Linked DNA regions of Streptacidiphilus rugosus AM-16. The protein of the gene in region 2 interacts with the protein of the main gene of each other region in a pairwise test. Links are inferred from orthologs where the notes say so. Each region holds a gene or a part of one and is shown on either strand. Other genes may lie near its edges.

Evidence for each region.
Region 1: the proteins of BS83_RS20920 (region 2) and ftsZ interact in binary tests that used the Escherichia coli proteins (3 or more experiments, as listed by UniProt). The link is inferred for Streptacidiphilus rugosus AM-16 from one-to-one orthologs.

What each region holds. Positions count from the first base shown.
Region 1 is NZ_JQMJ01000004.1:1,942,773-1,952,290, reverse strand. The notes cover bases 2,358-5,171. They hold ftsZ (cell division protein FtsZ), read left to right. Parts: upstream 2,358-3,065; coding sequence 3,066-4,277; downstream 4,278-5,171. Other genes in these bases: BS83_RS17965 (YggS family pyridoxal phosphate-dependent enzyme), read left to right, coding at 5,165-5,171; pgeF (peptidoglycan editing factor PgeF), read left to right, coding at 4,428-5,168; BS83_RS17980 (cell division protein FtsQ/DivIB), read left to right, coding at 2,358-2,765. Also shown: putative lipid II flippase FtsW, read left to right, coding at 1-874; murG (undecaprenyldiphospho-muramoylpentapeptide beta-N-acetylglucosaminyltransferase), read left to right, coding at 881-1,990; more of BS83_RS17980, read left to right, coding at 1,983-2,357; more of BS83_RS17965, read left to right, coding at 5,172-5,902; BS83_RS17960 (cell division protein SepF), read left to right, coding at 6,044-6,634; BS83_RS17955 (YggT family protein), read left to right, coding at 6,662-6,946; BS83_RS17950 (DivIVA domain-containing protein), read left to right, coding at 6,993-8,171; BS83_RS17945 (HutD/Ves family protein), read right to left, coding at 8,384-8,926; ileS (isoleucine--tRNA ligase), read right to left, coding at 8,932-9,518. UniProt on the Escherichia coli protein: Essential cell division protein that forms a contractile ring structure (Z ring) at the future cell division site. The regulation of the ring assembly controls the timing and the location of cell division.
Region 2 is NZ_JQMJ01000004.1:2,599,549-2,609,150, forward strand. What follows is about bases 6,331-9,228. They hold BS83_RS20920 (rod shape-determining protein), read right to left. Parts: upstream 8,344-9,228; coding sequence 7,318-8,343; downstream 6,331-7,317. Other genes in these bases: mreC (rod shape-determining protein MreC), read right to left, coding at 6,331-7,251; ndk (nucleoside-diphosphate kinase), read right to left, coding at 8,641-9,060. Outside these bases: BS83_RS20885 (TIGR03960 family B12-binding radical SAM protein), read right to left, coding at 1-183; BS83_RS20890 (adenosine deaminase), read left to right, coding at 308-1,303; BS83_RS20895 (HAD family hydrolase), read right to left, coding at 1,316-2,005; rod shape-determining protein RodA, read right to left, coding at 2,045-3,247; mrdA (penicillin-binding protein 2), read right to left, coding at 3,321-5,516; rod shape-determining protein MreD, read right to left, coding at 5,583-6,308; more of mreC, read right to left, coding at 6,313-6,330; BS83_RS20930 (DUF4233 domain-containing protein), read right to left, coding at 9,340-9,602. UniProt on the Escherichia coli protein: Forms membrane-associated dynamic filaments that are essential for cell shape determination. Acts by regulating cell wall synthesis and cell elongation, and thus cell shape.

The DNA.
Region 1 (9,518 bases), 660 kb from region 2 along the record:
CCAGATCCAGCCCTCCGAGTTCGCCAAGCTCGCGCTCGTCCTCTGGGCGGCCGACCTCCTCGCGCGTAAACAGCAGATGAAGACTCTCGGCGAGTGGAAGCACCTGCTCATCCCGCTCGTCCCGATGGGACTCCTGCTGCTCGCGCTCGTGCTCGCCGGCGGTGACATGGGCACCGCGATGATCATCTGCGCGCTGCTCTTCGGCCTGCTGTGGCTGGCCGGCGCGCCCACGCGCCTGTTCACCATGTCGGCGGTGCTCGCGCTGCTGGCCAGCGCCGCTCTCATCATCACCGTGCCGCACCGGCTCAACCGGCTGTCCTGCATCGGGGCGACCCACGTCGCCAAGGACGGCTCCTGTTTCCAGGCCGTGCACGGCATCTGGGCGCTCGCCTCCGGCGGGCTGTTCGGGGCCGGACTCGGCGGCAGCATCGAGAAGTGGGGCCAACTTCCGGAGCCCCACACCGACTTCATCTTCGCCGTCACGGGTGAGGAACTGGGTCTGGCGGGGACCGTGTCCGTCCTCGTTCTCTTCGCGGCACTAGGGTATGCGGGTATCCGCGTGGCCGTACGCACGAAGGAGCCGTTCATCAGGTACGCAGCGGGAGGCGCCACCACCTGGATCATGGCCCAGGCCACGATCAACATTGGTGCGGTGCTGGGACTTCTGCCCATCGCGGGCGTCCCCCTCCCGATGTTCTCCTATGGCGGGTCCGCGCTGCTGCCGACCATGTTCGCGATCGGCATGCTGCTCTGCTTCGCACGCAGCGAGCCGGGGGCGAAGGCGGCGTTCGCCGCACGGAGCAGGCGCAACAGGCGTAAGGGAAACAAGCAGGCGCGGCGCCGGTTCCTCCGGCTGCCCCACAAGGAGCGGTGAATTTCGGTGCATGTCGTACTCGCCGGCGGTGGCACCGCCGGGCATATCGAGCCCGCACTGGCATTGGCGGACGCGCTGCGGCGCAACGACCCCACGGTCGGCATCACCGCGCTGGGCACCTCGCAGGGTCTGGAGACGCGGCTGGTCCCCGAACGCGGGTACGAGCTCGCGTTGATCCCCAAGGTCGCCCTGCCGCGCAAGCCCTCCGGCGACCTGATCACCCTGCCGGGACGGCTGCGCAACACCGTCAAGGCGGTCCAGGACGTGCTGGAGCGGACCAAGGCCGACGCCGTCGTCGGCTTCGGCGGCTACGTCGCCATGTCCGCCTACTTCGCGGCCAAGCGCAGCGGCGTGCCGATCGTGATCCACGAGGCCAACGCCCGTCCCGGCGTCGCCAACAAGATCGGTTCCCGCTACACCGACTTCGTGGCCGTGGCCACCCCGGACAGCAAGTTCCGCGACGCCCGCTACATCGGCATCCCGCTGCGGCACACCATCGCCACCCTCGACCGCGGCCTGGCCCGACCGCAGGCGCGGCAGTACTTCGGCCTGGAGCAGAACCTGCCGACCCTGCTGGTCTCCGGCGGCTCCCAGGGCGCCCGGCGGCTCAACGAGACCATCCAGGCCGTCGCGCCGCGGCTGCAGCAGTACGGCGTGCAGATCCTGCACGCCGTCGGACCCAAGAACGAGGTCCCGCACAGCGACGACCTGCCGGGCATGCCGCCCTACCGGGCGGTGCCGTACATCGACCGGATGGACCTGGCCTACTCGGCCGCCGATCTGATGCTCTGCCGGGCCGGCGCCATGACCGTCGCCGAGCTGGCCGCCGTCGGCCTGCCGGGCGCCTTCGTGCCGCTGCCGATCGGCAACGGCGAGCAGCGCCTCAACGCCCAGCCCGTCGTCCGTGCGGGCGGCGGCCTGCTGGTGGACGACGCCGAGCTGACCGCGGACTGGGTGCTCTCGCAGCTGCTGCCGGTGCTGACCGACCCGCAGCGGCTGTGGCAGATGAGCCACGCCGCCGCCGAGTTCGGCCGCCGCGACGCGGACCAGCTGCTGGCTCAGATGGTCTACGAGGCGATCGAGGCCCACCGGGGGAGCGCCCGCCGTCGTGGCTGAGTACGTCGGGGTCGAGGAGGAGCGGGAGACCCCGGGGCCGGACCAGGAGCGTCCGCCCCGGCCGAAGCTCAAGCTGTCGCGGCGCGGCATCGGCGTGATCTGCGCCCTGGTCGCCGCGCTGCTGGGCACCGGCGTCTGGCTGGTCCTCTTCTCCTCGGTCTTCGACGTGCGCACGGTCAGCGTGACCGGCACCAGGGTGCTGACCGCGGATCAGGTGCTCGCCGCCGCCCGGGTCCCCCTGGGCGGCCCGCTGGAACGGCTGGACACCGACGGCGTCGCCGACCGCGTCAGGAAGGCGCTGCCGCGGGTCGACCACGTGGTCGTCAGCACCTCCTGGCCGCACGCGGTGCGGATCGCGGTCACCGAGCGCAACCCCGTCGCGGCCGTGCGCGGCACGGGCGGGTCGTACACGCTGGAGGACGCCGGGGGCGTCCGTTTCGCAACCCTGCCGAAGCCGCCGACCGGCGTGCCGGTGGTCCAACTCGAGCTCTCCGCGGCGGGAAAGGGCGCACTGCCGGAATTCCCCGAGCAGCTTCTGGTGGCCGGAGCGGTCGAGGTGGCCAAGGTGTTGCCGACCGCGATAGCGCACCGGACGACCGCGGTCGTCGTTCATTCGTACGACGACATCGAGCTGACGCTGAGCTCGGGGGCGACCGTCTACTGGGGCAGCCCCGATCAGAGCGCGCGCAAAGCCGTGGTGCTGGCGGCCCTGATGAAACAGGACGCGAAGGGATACGACGTGAGCGCACCGACCGATCCGGCGCTGCGATCCTGAGCGAACCCGAGCAGCTCCCGGGGGCCGTGGTCTTGACGGGGCGTCGGCGTAGCCCCGACTCTGGTTGACCCCCGGGTAACGGCACGGACCTTTGATCACATAGGCTCACAAGAAAAAACTGCTCGCTCGGCGTGTCCATTGAACCGACATGCCAGGAGACCTAGTGTCCTAGTGACAGTGGATAATGCAGCAGTGACATAGCATTAACTCTAAACCTCATGTTTAGGGTTCGGGTCGGGAGCGTCGGAAGCACCGCCCCTTCGGTATGAGAAGACAGATCCGAGGCGAGAGGCCTTCGACGTGGCAGCACCCCAGAACTACCTCGCAGTCATCAAGGTCGTCGGTATCGGCGGCGGCGGCGTGAACGCCATCAACCGGATGATCGAGGTCGGTCTCAAGGGCGTCGAGTTCATCGCGATCAACACCGACGCGCAGGCGCTGCTGATGAGCGACGCCGACGTGAAGCTCGACGTCGGTCGCGAACTCACCCGTGGGCTCGGCGCCGGCGCCAACCCCGAGGTCGGCCGCAAGGCAGCCGAGGACCACCGCGAGGAGATCGAGGAGGTCCTCAAGGGGGCCGACATGGTCTTCGTGACGGCCGGTGAGGGTGGCGGCACAGGCACCGGCGGCGCGCCCGTGGTGGCCAACATCGCCCGCTCGCTCGGCGCCCTGACGATCGGCGTGGTCACGCGCCCGTTCACCTTCGAGGGCCGCCGCCGCGCCAACCAGGCGGAGGACGGCATCGCGCAGCTGCGCGAGGAGGTCGACACGCTGATCGTGATCCCGAACGACCGCCTGCTGTCCATCTCGGACCGCCAGGTCAGCGTGCTGGACGCGTTCCGCTCGGCCGACCAGGTGCTGCTCTCCGGTGTCCAGGGCATCACCGACCTGATCACCACCCCGGGTCTGATCAACCTCGACTTCGCCGACGTCAAGTCGGTCATGAGCGGCGCGGGTTCGGCCCTCATGGGCATCGGCTCGGCGCGCGGCGAGGACCGGGCGAAGGCGGCGGCGGTCATGGCGATCTCCTCGCCGCTGCTGGAGGCGTCCATCGACGGCGCCCGCGGCGTGCTGCTCTCCATCTCCGGCGGCTCGGACCTCGGCCTGTTCGAGATCAACGAGTCCGCCCAGCTGGTCAGCGAGGCGGCGCACCCCGAGGCGAACATCATCTTCGGCGCGGTCATCGACGACGCGCTCGGCGACGAGGTCCGCGTCACCGTCATCGCGGCGGGCTTCGACGGCGGCCAGCCGACCCCGATCGTCCGCGAGCCGGTCGTCCGAACCGGCACCGAGCGCACGAACGCGAACGCGACCCCGGACTTCCCCCGCGCCACGGGCTCGACGGCGGCCGGCCGCAGCGTCCACACGCTGGGCAGCGTGCCGCGCGCCGAGGACACCCCGCGGCCGGCGCCCGAGCCGACCGTCCCCCCGGTCCCGCAGCAGGCGCCTCCGCGCCCGCCGTACGTCGACTCGGCGGCGGAGGAGCTGGACGTCCCGGACTTCCTCAAGTAGGAGTCGCACGACCTCCAGGGGCGCGGGGAACTGCGCGACAAGCCACCCCGGTGGTGGGTCGCCGAGCGAGCAGGGCCATCTCCTCAGGGTGGTTTCTCGCGCAGTTCCCCGCGCCCCTGTCGTGCTTCTCGTGTGCCATAAGGTGATCGCATGATCGGGCAGCGGATTGATCTCGGGTGGGGCGTGCGGGCCGCGTTCACCGACAGGTGGGGCGGGGTCAGCGTCGAGCCCTTCGCCGAGCTGAACCTCGGAGGCGCGGTCGGGGACGATCCCGCCGCCGTTCGGGAGAACCGGCGGCTCGCCGCCGCCGCTCTCGGGATCGACCCCGCCGACGTGGTCTGGATGAACCAGGTGCACGGCGCCGAAGGCTTCGTCGCCGACGGCAGGCAGGCGGACGGCGAGGCTCCGGCCGTCGACGCCGTCGCCACCCGGGTTCCGGGCCTGGCCCTGGCCGTGCTCACGGCCGACTGCACGCCGATCCTGCTCGCCGACCCCGCCGCCGGGGTCGTCGGCGCCGCGCACGTCGGACGGCCCGGACTCGCCAAGGGCGTCGCCGACACCGTTGTCGCCCTCATGCGCGAGCTGGGCGCGGAGAAGATCACCGCGGTCGTCGGGCCGAGCGTCTGCGGCCGCTGCTACGAGGTGCCGGAGGAGCTTCGCGCCGAGGTCGCCGCCGGAACGCCGGAGGCGCACGCCGAGACCGGCTGGGGCACGCCCGCACTCGACATCCCCGCCGGAGTCCGCGCGCAGCTGGCGCGGCAGGGTGTGGCGGTGCGGGAGGGGGAGGCCCACGTCTGCACCCTCGAGTCCGAGGACCATTTCTCCTATCGCCGTGCGGCGCGCACCGGTCGGTTGGCGAGCTACATCTGGCTGGGCGGCGGAGAAAAGTGACAAATCTGACATCTGCGGAGCGTCTCGCCGAACTCAGGGCGAATCTGACATCCGTCGAGGCGCGCATCGACGCCGCCTGCGCCGCCGTCGGCCGACCGCGCGACGAGGTCACGCTGGTCGTGGTCACCAAGACCTATCCCGCCTCCGACACCCGGCTCCTCGCCGAACTCGGGGTCCGCGACGTCGCCGAGAATCGGGACCAGGACGCCGCCCCGAAAGCGGCGGAATGTCGGGATCTGTCCTTGGAATGGCATTTCGTCGGGCAATTGCAGACGAACAAAGTGCGCTCCGTTCTGCGCTACGCCGACCGAGTGCATTCCGTGGACCGGCTCCGGCTCGTCTCCGCACTCTCCGCGGAAGTGGTCAAATCCGGACGTTCCGAACTGGGCTGCCTGATCCAGGTCGGACTGGAATCTGAGACCCCCGAGGGCGAGCACCGCGGCGGCGCGGCTCCCAGTGAGGTCGGAGCGCTGGCGGATGCCGTAGCAGCCGCTCCTGGCTTGCGACTTGACGGAGTGATGGCGGTGGCGCCGTTGGTCGGACCGTTCGCGGGCGACCCGCGCCGTGCCTTCGGGCGTCTGGCGGAAATCGCATCCCGTGTACGGGAGGCGCATCCTGCTGCCACGATGGTCTCTGCCGGGATGTCAGGAGACTTGGAAGAGGCCATTGCTGCCGGTGCGACACACGTGCGCGTCGGTACGGCGGTGCTGGGTGCGCGGCAGGCGCTCCGGTAACGTCACCGGTTAGAAGATCAGACCGGAGAACAAATCCGGACAATCAGGAATCTCCCCCGGCTGCGTCTGCAGGTCACCGGGGCAGACCGTGGATCGTAGAACCTCCCCGGGCCGATCCACCACAGAGCGGAGGACAGGAGTATGGCCGGCGCGATGCGCAAGATGGCGGTCTACCTCGGTCTCGTGGAGGACGATGGTTACGACGCTCAGGGTTACGACCCTGACGACGAGGACTACGGCCCCGAGCCCGAGCCGATGCGGACCGGACGCACCGAGGAGGTGCCCCGCCCCGCCGCGGCTCCCGTCGCCGCGCCGGTGGCCGCCTCGGCCGTCGTCGCCCCCATGCGTGCTCCCGAACCGCGGATCGCGCCAGTGGCGTCCATCACACCCGAACGTCGTCTTCTGGAGAAGAGCGCACCGGTGATCACGTCCAAGACCGGCTCCGACCGGGAGCCTTACCGCATCACCACGCTGCACCCGCGCACCTACAACGAAGCCCGTACCATCGGGGAACACTTCCGTGACAGCACTCCTGTGATCATGAATCTCACGGAGATGGACGACACGGACGCCAAGCGCCTCGTAGACTTCGCGGCTGGACTCGTCTTCGGGCTTCACGGCAGCATCGAGCGCGTGACGCAGAAGGTGTTCCTGCTGTCTCCTGCTAACGTCGATGTAACGGCGGAGGACAAGGCACGGATCGCCGAGGGCGGGTTCTTCAACCAGAGCTGACAGAAGTGAAGGGCGAGGGGAGACACGGTGAGCGTTGTATGGCAGGTGCTGTACATCGTGCTGATGTGTTTCTTCGTCCTGCTGCTGGCGCGCATGGTGATGGACTGGGTCCAGTTCTTCGCTCGCGACTGGCAGCCGGGACGGGCCATGGTCGTCCTGCTCGAAAGCATCTACACCGTCACGGATCCCCCTCTCAAACTCCTGCGCAGGTGGATCCATCCGGTACGGATCGGAGGCATGGCCCTCGATCTGGCCTTCATGCTGCTGATCATCATTGTGTTGATTTTGATCCAGGTCGTGGGGGCGCTGTGACCGACGCAGATGCCCGGCTGTCCGACGATCACGTTGAGGTGAAGAAATGGCATTGACCCCCGAGGACGTTCGGAACAAGCAGTTCACGACCGTCCGCCTCCGCGAAGGCTATGACGAGGACGAGGTCGATGCCTTCCTCGACGAGGTCGAAGGAGAGCTGACCCGACTCCTGCGCGAGAACGAGGACCTGCGCGCCAAGCTGGCCGCAGCGACGCGTGCCGCCGCGCAGAACCAGCAGAACATGCGCAAGGAGCTGCCGCAGGAATCGCAGCAGCACCCCCAGCAGATGCAGCAGCAGCGCCCCGGTCCGCCGGTGCCCGCCGCCATATCCGGCCCGCCGGTGCCGCAGCAGGGCATGCCGCCGCACATGCAGCAGATGGGCCACCCCGGCCCGCCGCAGCTGCCGGGCGGCCAGCCGGCGCTTCCCGGTGCCCCGCAGCTGCAGGGTGCCCCGCAGCTCCAGCAGGCGCCGCAGATGGGCGGCCCCATGGGCGGCCAGACCTTCGGTGGCGGCCTCGCCCCGATGCAGCAGCAGCCGCCGCAGATGATGCAGCCGCAGCAGCCGAACAACGACTCGGCGGCCCGCGTGCTCGCCCTGGCCCAGCAGACCGCCGACCAGGCGATCGCCGAGGCCCGTTCCGAGGCCAACAAGATCGTCGGCGAGGCCCGCAGCCGCGCCGAGGGCCTTGAGCGTGACGCCCGTGCCAAGGCGGACGCGCTGGAGCGGGACGCCCAGGAGAAGCACCGCGTCGCGATGGGCTCGCTGGAGTCGGCGCGTGCCACGCTGGAGCGCAAGGTCGAGGACCTGCGTGCGTTCGAGCGTGAGTACCGCACCCGCCTCAAGTCCTACCTGGAGACGCAGCTGCGTCAGCTGGAGTCCCAGGCGGACGACAGCCTGGCCCCGCCGCGTCAGCCCGCCACCGCCTCGCTCCCGCCGGCTGCGCCCCTGTCCCAGCAGCCGCAGATGAGCCCGGTGGGCGCGTCCCCGATGAGCTCGGGCGGCCCGTCCTTCGGCGGCGGCCAGACCTTCGGCGGCCAGCAGTCCTTCGGCGGCGGCCAGCCGCAGCCGTCCTTCGGCGGCAACGGCTTCCAGCCCTCGGGCGCCCAGCCGACGCCTCCGGCGGCGATGACGCAGCCGATGGCAGCCGTCCGTCCGCAGCCCCCGCTGCAGCAGGCCCCCCAGCCGATGCGCGGGTTCCTGATCGACCAGGACGACGAGAACTAAGGTCCCACCGACCTGAAGGAACGCCCCCGACACCGGACCTCCGGTGAAGGGGGCGTTCCTTTTGTGCAGCCAGGTTCAGTCGCAGTTCAGGGGCGCCGGGAACTGCGCGACAAGCCACCGGCGAGCAGATGGCCCGGGGCGCGAAGGGCCATCCGCACACGGTGGTTTCTCGCGCAGTTCCCCGCGCCCCCTGGGGGAGGGCAACCGGCTCGCTAGGAGAAGGTCACGACGCAGGCGACGCCCTCGACGTCGAGGGTCACGTCCGTGCCGGAGGCGATGAGCGCGGCGTCGAGGGGGGCGAGGGTGGTGCCCGCGAGGGTCGCCGTGCCCTCGAAGAGGATGGCGAGAGCCTTGCCGCGAAGCGGGGTGCGCGCCGTGACGATGATGACCTCCGCGGAGAGGGCGCCGCGGCGGGTCATCACGTTGAAGTCGACCAGGGCGCCGCCCAGCAGGCGGCAGTCCGTCGCCGCGTCGCCGGGGAAGGCGAACGGGCGGTAGCGCTCGGAGACGACCGTCTCGACGCCGTCCACGGTGAGGGCCATGCCGTCGCCGTCGACGACCGTGATGATCCGGTCCACGCCGGGGAAGGACGAGAACGGGCCGCCCGAGGCGACGTCCGCCAGGGAGACGCGCCAGTCGAAGTCGAAGCCGGCCTCGCCGGACGGCGACGACGCGACCTCGCGGGTCACGCCGCCGCCGTTCTTCCAGGGACTGGCCACGCGGTCGGCCGCGCGCAGGACCTGAATGTCCGTCACGGGAGTCAGGCCTTCCGGAGCCAGAAGGTCAGGCCCAGGGACTCGTCCGAGAAGGCCGTCGGATCCGCCCAGTCCGGCTCGCCCGCCGCAAAGTCCGTGGCGAGGACCTCGTCCGCCAGCAGCGCGCCGTGCGTGCTGAGGGCTGCCGCGGTCTCGTCCGTCGTCGCCGCGTAGCGCAGCACGATGCGGTCGGCGACCTCCAGACCGGAGTTCTTGCGGGCCTCCTGCACCTGCCGGATGGCGTCGCGGGCGACGCCCGCGAGCCGCAGCTCCGGGGTGATGTGCAGGTCGAGCGCGACCGTCGCGCCGGACTCGTTGGCCACGGCCCAGCCCTCGCGCGGGGTCTCGGTGATGATCACCTCGTCCGGCGTGAGCTCCACCGTCTCCCCGCCCATGACCACCGACGCGGTGCCCGTGGCGCGCAGCGACGCGGACAGCGCCGCCGCGTCCGCCGCCGCGACCGCCTTGGCCACGTCCTGGACGCCCTTGCCGAAGCGCTTGCCCAGCGCGCGGAAGTTCGCCTTGGCGGTGGTGTCGACGAGGGAGCCCCCGACCTCCGCCAGCGACTCGATCACGCTGACGTTGAGCTCCT
Region 2 (9,602 bases):
GATCATGACGCCCTGGTTGGGCAGCCCGACCTCGTAGGCGTCGGGGTACATGAGGGCCCAGCGGACATCGCAGGCGTCCCAGTCCTTGACGGTGGAGTTGAGCTCACCGCCGACGTACTGGATCGGCTTCTGGACGTGCGGGAGGAGGGCCTCCAGGCGCGGGAAGACCGACTCGACAGACATAGAGGCAGGGACTTTCGTGTGGACGCGGGGCTGACCCTCAAGGTTACCGCAGGGGCTAAGGTTGCTGGTTTGACCGATTTGCCGGCCCGCGCAGGGTCCGGACCGCTCGACGCAAGGACCTCTCGTGCCCATCCCCAAGGCGGAACTGCACCTGCACATCGAGGGGACGCTCGAGCCCGAGCTCGCCTTTGTCCTGGCCCACCGCAACGGCGTCGACCTCCCCTACGCCGACCCCGACCAGCTGCGGGCCGCGTACGCCTTCTCCGACCTGCAGTCCTTCCTGGACCTCTACTACCAGCTGATGGACGTGCTGCGGACGGAGCAGGACTTCACCGAGCTCGCCGACGCGTATCTGGCGCGGGCGGCGCGGGACGGGGTCCGGCATGCGGAGATCTTCTTCGATCCGCAGGCGCACACCTCGCGCGGGGTGGAGCTGGACGCGGTGGTGCGGGGGCTGGACCGGGCGCTGTCCAGCTCTCTGGAGCGGCACGGGGTCAGCACGAAGCTGATCATGTGCTTCCTGCGGGACCTTCCGGAGGCCTCCGCGCTGGCGACGTTCGACGCGTGCCGCCCGTACTTCGGCGATGTGATCGCGGGGATCGGCCTGGACTCGGCGGAGGTGGGCCACCGTCCGGCGAAGTTCGCGACGGTCTACCGCCGCGCGAAGGAGGCCGGCCTGCGGCGGGTCGCCCATGCGGGCGAGGAGGGCGGTCCCGACTACGTGCGCGAGGCGCTGGACCTGCTGGAGGTCGAACGGATCGACCACGGGATCCGCGCCCTGGAGGACGCGGACCTGGTGAAGCGCCTCGTGGCGGAGCGGATCCCGCTGACGGTCTGCCCCTTCTCGAACGTCCGGCTGCGCTGCGTCGACACGCTGGCGGACCACCCGCTGGCGGCGATGCTGGAGGCGGGCCTGGTGGCGACGGTGAACTCGGACGACCCCGCGTACTTCGGCGGGTACGTGGAGGAGAACTTCGTCGGGGTGCGCCGTGCTCTGGGTCTGACGGACGATCAACTGCGGCTGCTGGCACGCAACTCGTTCGAGGCGTCGTTCCTGGAGGACGACGAGGAGCGGCGGGCGGCGCTGATCGCCGAGGTCGACGCCCACCGCTTCGCGTAGCACCCGAGGCCGTCAGTCCAGCAGGTCCAGCAGCGGTGTGAGCCCGGCCGGTCGCTCGTCGACCGGCCGGTGGTCGACGGGATGGAAGGCGCAGCCGAGCGCCGTCGCGCCGGCGTCGGCGGTGAGGTCGTCGCCGACCATGAGGACGTCGGAGGGGTGGTGGCCCAGTTCGCGGCAGGCCGTCTCGAAGATGGCGGCGTCCGGCTTCTGCACGCCCTGCTCGAAGGAGAGGACGTAGGCGTCGACGAGTTCGTCGACGCCGTGGTGGCGGAAGACCGGGCGCAGGTCCCAGCCGATGTTGCTGACGACGGCCACCGGCAGGCCGCGGCGGCGGAGTTCGGCGAGGGTGGCGGCGGTGTCCGGGTAGGGGCGCCAGGCGGCGGGGGCCAGATGGCGTTCGTAGAGGGCGTCGACGAGGCGCGGGTCGGGGAGCTCCGCGGCCCGGGTGAGGCCGGTGTAGGCGGCGCGGTGGCGGACCATGTCGAGGTCGCGCTCCCGCCAGAGCCCGGCGAGCTCCTGCGGGACGACGCCGTAGGGGCTGCCGGGCAGCGCGCCGAGTGCGGACAGCCGGTCCACGCACGCGGCGGCCTCCGCCTCGGGCACGTCGAGGCCCAGCGCGTCGACGGTGGCCTGCCACCATTCCCCGACCGGTTCGATCCGGAAGAGGGTGCCGGAGAAGTCGAACATCACCGCTTTGATCATGTCCGGCACCCTATCCGGGAGGCGAGGGACGCCGTCGCGTCAGCCTGCCATGGAGCGTTGCATCTTCACCGACTGCAACAGCCCGATGCCGATCCAGATCGCGAACATCGACGATCCTCCGTAGCTGACGAAGGGCAGCGGGATGCCGGCCACCGGCATGATGCCGAGCGTCATGCCGATGTTCTCGAAGCCCTGGAAGGCGAACCAGGTCACCACGCCGGCCGCCAGCACGGTGCTGTAGAGGTCGGAGGCCTCGCGGGCGATGCGGCAGGCGCGCCAGAGGATGATGCCGAGCAGGCCGATGATGACCATGCCGCCGATGAAGCCGAGCTCCTCGCCGGCCACGGTGAAGACGAAGTCGGTCTGCTGCTCGGGGACGAACTGGCCGGTGGTCTGGGTGCCGTGGAAGAGGCCCTTGCCCGACAGGCCGCCCGAGCCGATGGCGATGCGGGCCTGGGCCGTGTTGTAGCCGACGCCGGCCGGGTCGAGCGCCGGGTTGGCGAAGGCCGCGAAGCGGGCGATCTGGTACTGCTTGAGCAGGTGCAGCTGGACGACCGCGGCCGCGCCGATCACGCCGACCAGGGTGAGTCCGCCGATCCAGCGGCCGGGGGCGCCGGAGGCGAGCAGCACGCCGAGGATGATCACGACCATGACCATGGTGGAGCCCAGGTCGGGCATCATCAGGACGATCCCTATAGGGACGCCGGCCAGCATCAGGGCCTGGAGGATCGAGCGGCCGTTGGGCTGCTGCATCTCGCCCGCGTCGACCCGTGCGGACAGTATCGTCGCGCAGATCAGGATGATGGAGATCTTGCAGAACTCCGACGGCTGCATGGAGAAGCCGCCGCCGAGCACGATCCACGAGTGCGCGCCGTTGACGGTCGATCCGAGCGGGCTCAGCACGGCGAGGACGCCGAGGATCGACAGGCCGTAGATGAACGGCACGGCCGTGCGCAGCCGGTGGTGGCCGAGCAGCACCACGCCGGTGCACAGGCCGATGCCGATGGCGAGGTTGACCAGGTGGCGGACCAGGAAGTACTGCGGGTCGCCGTGGTTGATCTCGACGCGGGAGCGGGTCGCGGACCAGACCAGCAGCGAGCCGATCCCGGAGAGCGCGAGGGCGGCCAGCACCAGCGGCCAGTCCATCCGCCGCAGCGGCGAGTCCCGCTCCAGCAGCCGCCCCATCCCGCCCTTGCGCGGGGTGTACCGAGGCGTCGAATAGCTCGTGCTCAGGCCGCTCATGCGCCCACCTCGCTTCGCTCGGCAGCCGCTTCGCGGAACGCGCACCTCTTCATGGCGACCTCGCTTCGCCCGCTCACGCGTCACCCCTCCGCTCCGGCGCCAGCGCCGCGATGTCGAGGGCGGCGAGCAACGGGGTGCCCGAGTCGGCGGGGTACGTCTGCGGGGCGGTCCAGGAGACCGGCTGGGTCACCGTGCCGTCCGGGTGGAAGCTGGGCAGCGAGGTCTGGGCCGCCGGGCGGATCGCCTTGCTCGGGTCGATCTTGCCGTCGGCCTGGATGCCGTAGAGCGCGTTGTAGATGTTGCGGACGGCCGGGCCGGAACCGCCGGAGCCGGTGCCACCCTGGGAGATCGTCATGACGATCGCGTAGTCCTTGGTGTACGTGTCGAACCAGGAGGTCGTCTGCTTGCCGACGACCTCGGCCGTACCGGTCTTGGCGTGCAGCTGCACCTTGTCCTGGGGCCAGCCCTGGAACTTCCAGGCGGCGGTACCGCTGGTGATGACGTTCGCGGTGGCCTGGTCGATGTAGTTGATCATGTGCGGCGTCGTGGGCAGGTGGCCCTGGACGACCGGCTTGATCTGCTGCACGGTCCGGCCGCCGGGGCTGACCACGGCCTTGGCGAGCTGCGGCTGGTAGAGCGTGCCGCCGTTGGCCAGCGCCGAGTAGATGCGGGCCATCTGGATCGGGGTCACCAGGGTGTCACCCTGGCCGATCGCGTAGTTGACCTCGTCACCGGCGCGCAGCGTCGCGAAGTCGACGCAGTCCTCGCTGGCGATGGCGCGCAGGTACGGGTCGGTCTCCGTCTTGGCCTGCCGGCACCAGGTGTCCTTCATCTCGTTGTAGTAGTCCTGGTGCCACTGGCGGTCGGGGACCCGGCCCTTGACCTCTCCGGGCAGGTCGATACCGGTGTCGGCGCCGAGGCCGAACTGGTGCGCGGTCTTGTACAGCCAGTCCTGCGGGTGCTTCGGCTTGGTGCCGCCGTCGCTGAGCCACTGCTGGTAGGCGATGTTGTAGAAGACCGTGTCGCAGGAGACCTCCAGCGCCTTGGAGAGGTTGATCGCGCCGAAGTTCTCGCCCTCGAAGTTCTTGAAGACCCGGCCGCCGATGGTCATCGACGAGGTGCAGGGGAAGGTCGAGTCGTAGGTGTAGCCGGCGTTGAGCGCGGCCGTCGTGCTGACGACCTTGAAGGTCGAACCCGGCGCGCTCTGTCCCTGGATCGCCCGGTTCAGCATCGGGTAGTCGGAGTTCTGGCTGTTCAGCGCCGCGTAGTCCTTGGCGGAGATGCCGCCGCTCCAGATGTTCGGGTTGTACGTCGGCGCGCTGGCCATCGCGATGATCCGGCCGGTGTGCACGTCCATGACCACGACCGCGCCGGAGTCGGCCTTGAAGTTCTCGTGGGTGACCGTGTCGTAGGTCTTCCGCAGGGTCACCATGGCGTCGTTGAGCTGCTGCTCGGCCAGGGCCTGGATCCGCGCGTCGATGCTGGTGACCACGTCCGAGCCGGGCACCGAGGCGTTGCCGCCCGCGGTGCCGATGACCCGGCCGAGGTTGTCGACCTCCAGGTTGGTGGTGCCGTTGACGCCGCGCAGCGCCTTGTCGTACTGGTACTCCAGGCCCGCCCGGCCGACCTGGTCGGAGGGGGCCAGCGAGGACTTGCCGTTGGCGTCGGTCGCCGCGGTGATCTCGTCCTGGGTGACCGGGGAGAGATAACCCAGTATCTGCGCCGCGTTGGCTCCCGACGGCGCCGGGTAGAGCCGGACCGCGCTGGGGCTGGCGGTGACGCCGGGGAAGTCCTCCTGGCGCTCCATGATCTGCATGGCCTGCTGGGTGTTGGCCGTCTGGGTGACCGGGATCGGCTGGTAGGGCGAGCCGTTCCAGCAGGGGCGCGGGGTCTTCGCGTCGCAGAGCCTGACCTTGTCGTGCATGTCCTCGTAGGTCATGCCGAGGACCTGGCCGAGCCTGGTCAGCACCGCCTTGCCGCCGTCCTTCTGCTGCAGCAGAGCGGTGCGCGAGACCGAGACGACGAGCTTGGTGGTGTTGTCGGCCAGCGGCACGCCGTTGGAGTCGAGGATCTCGCCGCGCACGGCCGGCACCACGACGGTGCGGATGTGGTTCGACGAGGCCTGCTGCGCGTAGGACGCGCCCGAGCGGATCTGCAGGTACCAGAGTCTGCCGCCCAGCGTGCCGAGCAGTGAGAGCACCAGCACCTGGAGGACCAGCAGCCGACCGGTGATCCGCCGGGTCCGGCCCGTCTCCGGGATGTTGCCCACGGGGTGCCCCTCCTCGTGCTCTCGCTTCGCTACTGCGTCAGTGCTGTGGTGTCCGCGTTCCGCGCGTCAGCGCTTGGCGGCCTTGCTGAGCCTGGCCGTCATGCCCAGCCTGCTTCCGGTCTTGCCGCCGCTCTTGCCCGCGGCGCTCCCGCCGAAGCCGGGGACGGTGCCGAGACCGGCCGCGCCGCCGGTGCGGGTGCCGCGGTCGCCGAAGAAGGCGCCGCGACGGTTGAGACCGGTGCGGCGCGGCTTGCTCGGCGTGCTGCCCTGTCCGGCGCCGCCCGCGGGGTCGGTGACGGTACGTCTGGCCAGGGCCATCACCACCGGGACCACGAAGGGCGCGAGCAGCACGTCGTAGACGACGGAGGAGATGAGCAGCCCGGTCAGGCCGACGTGCCGGGCGGCGGTGTCGCCGACCAGGGCGCCGACGCCCGCGTAGAGCGTCGTCGCGCCGAGGGCGGCGCCCGCCACCACCATCAGCGGCGTGGTCACCGAGCGCAGGTGGCCGTTCTCCGGGCGCAGCAGGCCCGCCACGTAGCCGACCAGGCAGAGCACCAGCGCGTAGCGGCCCACCGCGTGGTCGGACGGCGGCGCGAGGTCGGCGAAGAGACCGGCGAAGAAGCCGATCAGGCAGCCGGTCACGTGCCCGTAGACCAGGGCGAGGCCGATCACGACGAGCAGCAGCAGGTCGGGGACGGCGCCGGGCAGGCCGAGCCGGGCCAGGATGCTGACCTGGACGACCATCGCGAAGACGACGAGCGCCGCGGAGAGCAGGACGCGATTGATCCACATGGCGTCAGCCCTTCTTCTTCACATGGGCGGACGGAGTCGCCGGCGGGGTGGACGGCGACGGGTTGTTCGTGGGGGTCGGCGCCGGCTTCGGCGGCAGCACCGCGTAGCGCGGGTCGGTGGCCGGCGGCTGGACGACGACGCCGACCAGGTCCAGCTTGGTGAAGCTGACGAAGGGCTGGACCAGCACGGTCCTGGTCAGCTCGCCGGGGGTGTTGACGATCTGGGTGATGGTGCCGACCGGGACGCCGGGCACGAACGGCTTGTCGTTCTGCGAGCCGAAGGTGACCAGCCGGTCGCCGACCTTGACGCCGGCCTGGCCGTTGAGCAGCTCGACCCGCATCGGGGCGTCGCCCTCGCCGGTGCCGAAGCCGATCTCACCGCTGCCCTCCATCCGGGTGCCGACGGTGAAGCGCGGGTCGACCGCCAGCAGCACGGTGGAGCTGGTCGGCGCGACCGTGGTGACCCGGCCGACGAGTCCCTCGCCGTTGATCACCGTCATGTCGCGCTGGATGCCGTCGTTGCCGCCGACGTCGATGGTGATGGTCCAGGAGAAGTTCTGGCTGGCCCCTATGGCGGTCACCTGGGCGGCCTTGATGGTGTACTGGCCGGCTCCGGCCTCGCCCAGCAGCTTGGCCAGCTCGGTGTCGCGGCCCTTGACCAGGTCGGAGGAGGAGAGCTGCTGCTTGAGCAGTTCGTTCTGCTGCTCCAGCGTCCTGATCCGGTCGCCCTGGCTGCCGGAGTCGCGCAGCGAGTGCAGGCCGTCCGCGAGCGGCTTGACCATCCCTGAGACGCCGTTCTCGACCGGGCCGAAGACCGACGCGGCGGCGGTGCGCGGGCCGTTCATCGGCGAGTCGTCGCCGCCGCGGATGTCCACGGTGATCAGCGCGAACGCGACCGCCACCAGGAGGATCAGCAGGAGCCGGCTCTCTCGTGTGTCCCTCACGATTCTCGGCAGAGCCCTTCAGTCAGCGTGCGGTCAACGAGCAGTCAACGAACGTGGGAACGGCGGTCAGCGGCGCGGCTGGGCGTCCAGGACCTGCTGGAGGGCCTCGAACTCCTCCACGCACTTGCCGGAGCCGAGCGCGACCGAGTCCAGCGGGTTCTCGGCGATGTGCACCGGCATCCCGGTCTCGCGGCGCAGCCGCTCGTCCAGGCCGCGCAGCAGCGCACCGCCCCCGGTGAGAACGATGCCGCGGTCCATGATGTCACCGGCGAGTTCCGGCGGGCACTGGTCCAGGGTCGTCTTGACGGCGTCGATGATGCTGTTGACCGGCTCCTCGATGGCCTCGCGCACCTCGGCGGCGGAGATCACCACGGTCTTGGGGAGACCGCTGACCAGGTCGCGGCCGCGGATCTCGCTGTGCTCCTCCTTGTCCCCGTCGACGGGGTGGGCGGAGCCGATGGTCATCTTGATCGATTCGGCGGAGCGCTCGCCGAGCAGCAGCGAGTACTCCTTCTTGATGTGCTGGATGATCGCGTTGTCCAGCTCGTCGCCGGCCACCCGGATGGACTGGGCGGTGACGATGCCGCCGAGCGAGATCACCGCGACCTCGGTGGTGCCGCCGCCGATGTCGACGACCATGTTGCCGGTCGCCTCGTGGACCGGGAGGCCGGCGCCGATCGCGGCGGCCATCGGCTCCTCGATGATGTGCACCTGGCGCGCGCCGGCCTGGGCCGACGCCTCGATCACGGCGCGGCGCTCGACCCCGGTGATGCCGCTGGGCACGCAGACCACGACCCGCGGACGGGCCAGGTAGCGGCGGCGGTGGATCTTGAGGATGAAGTAGCGCAGCATCCGCTCGGTGATCTCGAAGTCGGCGATCACGCCGTCCTTGAGCGGGCGGATGGCCACGATGTTGCCGGGCGTGCGCCCGATCATCTTCTTGGCCTCGGAGCCGACCGCCAGGATGCCGCCGGTGTTGGTGTTCACCGCGACGACCGACGGTTCGTTGAGCACGATCCCTCGGCCCCTGACGTACACCAGCGTGTTGGCGGTGCCGAGGTCGACAGCCATGTCACGACCGATGAACGACATGTTGTTCGCCATGGGGATGCGGGGCCTTCCCGGAGCTCGCGGATGAGGGGGGCGACGGCGGCGGATGGGTAGGCGGATACGCCGACTCACTGGCCGTCAGCTACTGCGACCATGAACGATGCTGCCGCCCGGCAGTCACCATGGTAGCGACGGGACCTTCGTCGCCATTGTCCGTGCAGACGATCGGATATCCCGCCATTGGGACGCCGTGTGTCGAGGGTTGGGTTCCGTATGGCCGAGATTGATGCCGTGGGAATCCGGTGAAGAAAAGGTGCGGCTGCCCGCGACCGGCCTTGATCAGGCGCGACCGGGGAAGAAAATCTTGATCTCGCGCTCGGCGGAGGTCTCCGAGTCGGAGGCGTGGATGAGGTTCTCACGGGTGATGGTCGCGAAATCCCCGCGAATGGTGCCGGGGCCCGCCTCGAGCGGGTTGGTCTTTCCTGCGAGCAGCCGGATGCCCTCGATCACGCTCTCGCCCTCGACGATCATCGCGACGGACGGACCGGAGGACATGAAGCCCATCAGCGGCTCGTAGAACGGCTTGCCGACGTGCTCGGCGTAGTGCTGCTCCAGCGTCGCGGCGTCCAGGGTGCGCAGCTCCAGCGCGGCGATCCGCCAGTCGGCCTTCCGCTCGATCCGGGAGACGATCTCGCCGATCAGACCGCGGGCGACGGCGTCGGGCTTGAGCAGGACCAGGGTGCGCTGGGTCGAGGACATAGGGGACGGCTCCCGGGGATTTCGAGGTGGCGAGGACGCTCACCGTGATGCTACGCGATGTGATGATCGACACGAGACTACCCGAGCGCCCGCAGCGCGGACGCAGAGGGTACTGCCTGAGCCACTACCCCGATCCGGGCGGGGAATTCGCTCACAGTAACGACCGGAAGGGGCTGTTCCGCGGTGCCGCGGGGAGACCGGTCCGGCCGGATTCACTCCACCGGACGGCGTCGTCGAGGTGACTCCGCCCGGCGCGGACCCGCGTGTGCCGGAGCCGGCTCAGGCCTCGGCGAGCCTGGCGGCCTTGATCGCGTCGATCTTGCGGCCGTAGTGCACCGAGGCCCACCACAGCCCGGCGAAGATGACGCCCAGGCCGTACATCATCGACACGACCGCACCGCTCGCGATGAGGGCGAGCTGCAACCCCCACCCGATCGCGACCGCGCCCTTGCGCCCCAGCACTCCGCAGAGCAGCACGCAGAGCAGCATCGCCGCCCCCGACACCGACCAGAGCGTCGTGCCGGACACGTGCGAGAGCCGCA